Regions from separate parts of the Agarivorans sediminis genome, predicted to be linked through region 2. Evidence: predicted binding sites of a transcription regulator. Region 2 holds the regulator's gene; the other holds the start of a gene.
The links. Region 2 encodes sigma-54, which starts transcription at its own class of promoters, with help from an activator protein. Its sites were predicted from a motif close to GTTGGCACGNNNNTNGNNT; they were not measured.
Positions count from the first base shown of each region.

Region 1: M0C34_RS02620 (THxN family PEP-CTERM protein) is a predicted target of sigma-54. The motif match lies at 814-832, and genes of this name have one in related genera.

Region 1 is NZ_CP096670.1:557,285-559,489, forward strand. It holds gene M0C34_RS02615 (ThiF family adenylyltransferase) at 1-695, shown strand, start outside; gene M0C34_RS02620 (THxN family PEP-CTERM protein) at 877-1,833, shown strand; gene M0C34_RS02625 (PEP-CTERM/exosortase system-associated acyltransferase) at 1,990-2,205, shown strand, end outside.
Region 2 is NZ_CP096670.1:3,809,209-3,811,413, forward strand. It holds gene lptB (LPS export ABC transporter ATP-binding protein) at 1-175, shown strand, start outside; gene M0C34_RS17350 (RNA polymerase factor sigma-54) at 226-1,725, shown strand; gene hpf (ribosome hibernation promoting factor) at 1,750-2,037, shown strand; gene ptsN (PTS IIA-like nitrogen regulatory protein PtsN) at 2,046-2,205, shown strand, end outside.

The DNA of each region.
Region 1 (2,205 bases), 1.4 Mb from region 2:
CAGATTTCGATGAATACGAGGTGCATAACTTCAACCGGCAAGCTGGCGCATTTATGTCTACTGTAGGGCAGGAAAAAGTGAAGGTGATGGAAAATATTTGTTTGGATATCAATCCTGAAGCCGAGGTGAAGTCTTTTCCTGAAGGGATCTTCGAGCACAACGTTGATGAATTTTTAGACGGTGTAGATGTGTACGTGGATAGTTTAGATTTTTTTGCTTTATCTGCCCGAAAGTTAGTGTTTCAAAAGTGTCTAGAAAAGAACATTCCTTTAGTTACCGCGGCACCCTTGGGAATGGGCTGCGCATTTCTATGTTTTATGCCGGGTAGCATGACCTATGAAGAATATTTTCGTTTTGAAGATGCCAGTAGTGAGAATGAGCAGTATATCAAATTCTTGATTGGCCTATCGCCAGCAATGTTACAGCGGCCTTACTTGGTTGATCCCAGTAAAGCTGACTTTCACGCAAAGAAAGGTCCATCGATGCCAATGGCGGTGAAGATGTGTGGCGGAATAGCGGGGACGTACGTGTTAAAAATTTTGTTAAATAGAGGAGATCTAATTACTGCGCCTCACGGTCTGCACTTTGATGCGTATAGGAATCGCTTTAAAAAAACTTGGCGCCCCATGGGAAACAGAAACCCTCTGCAGCGTATTGTATTTGGCGTGGCTAAAAAAATAGTATTGAGTAAATAGATCCTAATGATCCTTTAAGGGTGTTAAGATCGATATCAGGGTGTCAGATATTTTTACATTTCATTCATTCTTTCACCAGCCTCTTCATCTAACTTGTTGTAATAATTAGATATAAAAACTTGGCACTATGTTTGCTTTATTAAGCTTGTATCCGAATTACATGACCAAATGGACGGGCGACATGAATAAATTGAAAGTGACACTACTAGCAGCGAGCTTGGGTTTTGCAAGCATCTCAGCAAACGCTGTACTTATTACAGAATGGAGCTACCTAAACGACGCAGGCTTTGATGCATACACCTCTGATTTGGGTTCTGACCCAATCGATCAGACTGGTATCACTGCTACTGGTGAAACGTTAGACGAGTTTGACACGATGTTTGGTGGCGAATTACCAAAAGATTTGGCTTGGGGTAACCCTTGGATTCCGCAAAATCCAGAAGGTAAACAGAGCCAGTTAGTTATCGACGATGCTAAGGGTACAGCTTTAGGTGATGGTACAGTTCTAACCAGTAAAGTTGACGGCGCGCTACAAGGTGGTTTGCTTGATACTGATTGGACTGACGGTACTGGCTTAGTTCATAACAACTACGGTGTATCTGGAGACTTTTTGGAAGGTGCATTGTTGTATGATGGTCTTTTCCTAGCGCCTGCTGAGCCTTTTGCTACTCCGTTAGCTCCTGCACCGCTGTTAGTATTCGCAGTTTTGTTTGAAGAAACAACTAACTACCCAGGTGGTGATTTAGTCGCCGGTTCTACTTGTGCTTATGGTGATGGTGTTACGGGTGAAGTGGGCACAGACAACGAGTTTGGCTGTTCAGATTTGTTCACGGTTGTTATTCCTGATGACGTATCTTACACACAAGACCCTGATGGTACTCTTTACTTGTCAAATAACTTCCAAATTGATGACGAGTACGTTTACACCATTACAACACGTTTAGCTGGTCTAGAAGCTGTTGAGAACGTAGCTTGTGTAACTGGTGCAACTTGTTTAGGTTTCGTGACCGTTGAAGGTTCTGACAACGAATTAAGTGCAGCATTTTCTATCACAGCAACCTCAGTAACAGAGCCTGGTACCTTAGCTATCTTTGGTCTTGGTCTGCTAGGTTTGGCATCTGTTCGTCGCCGTGCATAATGCTTAATTAAACGTCGCTAACATTTAGCATTGCATACATAAAGCGCAGACTCGTTCTGCGCTTTTTTTTTCTGCCAACCTGCCCCCTATCATTCCAGCTATGTTCTAAACTATAAATGCAGCGTTTTGGCTAATTAGACACTTTGAGAGCCACTTATGATTCGAAACAAGTTTGTGAAAAATCTGGCAACTTATCCCGTTATAGGTGCGGCAGTAAGAGGTGGTATTTCGCTATTGGTGAAGCGAGAAGCGAAACTTATTGCCCAACATTTCGCAGAGTATCTTCGCCCTGTTGTGGCTTATAAAAAAGATACTGTTAATGAAGCATTTCGGATCCGCCATGACGTGTACTGTGAGGAATTGAACTTCGAA
Region 2 (2,205 bases):
CGATAGAGGCCTTGGAGTACTGATTACCGATCACAATGTGAGAGAAACCCTCGATGTTTGTGAGCATGCCTATATCGTTAGCCAAGGCGAATTGATAGCCTCAGGGAAGCCCAAAGAGATACTTGAAAATGAACATGTGAAACGAGTTTATCTCGGCGAGCAATTCAAGCTATAGTTAAAGTGTATCTAGAAAAATATAATAAGAAGAAGGAACAGCGGTAATTAATGAAAGCATCTTTGCAGTTGCGTCTTGGTCAGCAATTAACCATGACACCTCAGTTACAACAGGCCATACGCTTACTTCAGCTATCAACGCTGGATTTACAGCAAGAGATTCAAGAGGCACTGGAAAGTAACCCACTTCTTGAGGCGGATGAGTCGCAGCCAAGCGACAGTGACTCAGTTGAAAAGTCGGCCAACGAAAGAAGTGATGAGGCGGAAAACAGCCAGCCTGAAGTTGACTCTAGCCAAATTGAAGCCGGTGATGCCATTTCCCAAGACACGGTTGCTGAAGACCTACCCGTTGATTCAACATGGGATGATATATATAGCGCCAGTTCTGGCCCTGCGAGTTCAGGCTCTGCTAGTGGCGGCGAAGACAACGACATGTTGTTTCAAGGCGAAACCGTCGACTCCTTACAAGACCATCTATTGTGGCAAATGCGTTTAACTCCCTTTAGTGAAGTAGATCAAGCCATCGCATTAGCGATTATTGATGCGGTTGATAACTCAGGTTACCTCACTCAAGACTGTGACCAACTACTTGAAGGCTTACGCTCCAGTGATAATAACGCACTAGATGTAGAATTAGACGAAGTAGAAGCGGTGCTAAAACGTATTCAACATTTTGACCCCGTCGGCATTGCTGCTCGCTCCTTACAAGAGTGTTTAATGATTCAATTAAGTCGTTTTGCTGAAGAAACACCTTGGTTGAAAGAAGCCAGAGAGGTCGTATCAAATCATATCGACGTATTGGCCAACCGGGATTTTCGTTTATTAGCTCGCAAAACCAAACTCAAAGAAGAACAGCTACGCGAAGTAATGCGTTTAATCCACACCCTTGAGCCACGCCCCGGCAATGCGGTAGAACCGAATCAAGCGCAGTATGTAATTCCCGACGTATCCGTTATAAAACGCCAGGGCCGCTGGGTAGTAGAATTAAACCCGGATGCCATGCCTAAACTACGAGTCAATTCTCACTATGCGTCTTTGAGCAAAACGTCAAATGCTACCGATACTCAATTCATTCGCAGCCACCTACAAGAAGCGAAATGGTTCATAAAAAGTATTGAGAGCCGTAACGAAACCTTATTAAAAGTATCCAACTGTATCGTTCACCACCAACAAGCATTTTTTGAATATGGTGCTGAAGCAATGAAACCAATGGTGTTGAACGATGTGGCTGAAGCAGTAGAAATGCATGAATCGACCATTTCTCGGGTGACAACCCAAAAATTTATGCATACTCCCCGCGGAATTTTCGAATTAAAGTATTTTTTCTCTAGCCACGTGGCTACAGACGGAGGTGGGGAATGCTCATCTACCGCGATTCGCGCACTCATTAAGAAACTGGTTGCTGCCGAAAATACCAACAAACCACTCAGTGATAGCAAGATAGCTGACATTTTGGCAGATCAGGGGATCAAGGTGGCGAGGCGCACGATAGCAAAATATCGTGAGTCTTTAGCGATTCCACCTTCTAACCAACGTAAAAGCCTTATATAACGGCCACAAAAGGGGACAAGATATATGCAAATTAATCTTACTGGACACCATGTAGAAATTACTGAATCACTAAAAGAATATGTCCACACTAAGTTTGCCAAACTGCAACGACGTTTTGAACAAATCAACAATGTTCACGTCATCCTCAACGTAGAAAAGCTCAATCAAATTGCCGAAGCTACCTTGCACCTTAATGGCGGAGAGCTGTTTGCCACTGCAGAGCACTCTGATATGTATGCCGCCATTGATAGCCTCATTGATAAACTTGACCGCCAAGTTATTAAACACAAAGAAAAATTAAACAGACATTAGCCAAAGTAATGCAAATAAATAAAGTACTAAATTTGGACTGTACGCTTAGTACAGTCCAATGTTCCTCTAAGAAGCGCGCATTGGAACTGATAAGTGAACTCGTCGCTAAACAACTTGATACCAGTGCTCAAACTATTTTTGAAAGCCTGTTAAACAGGGAAAAAATGG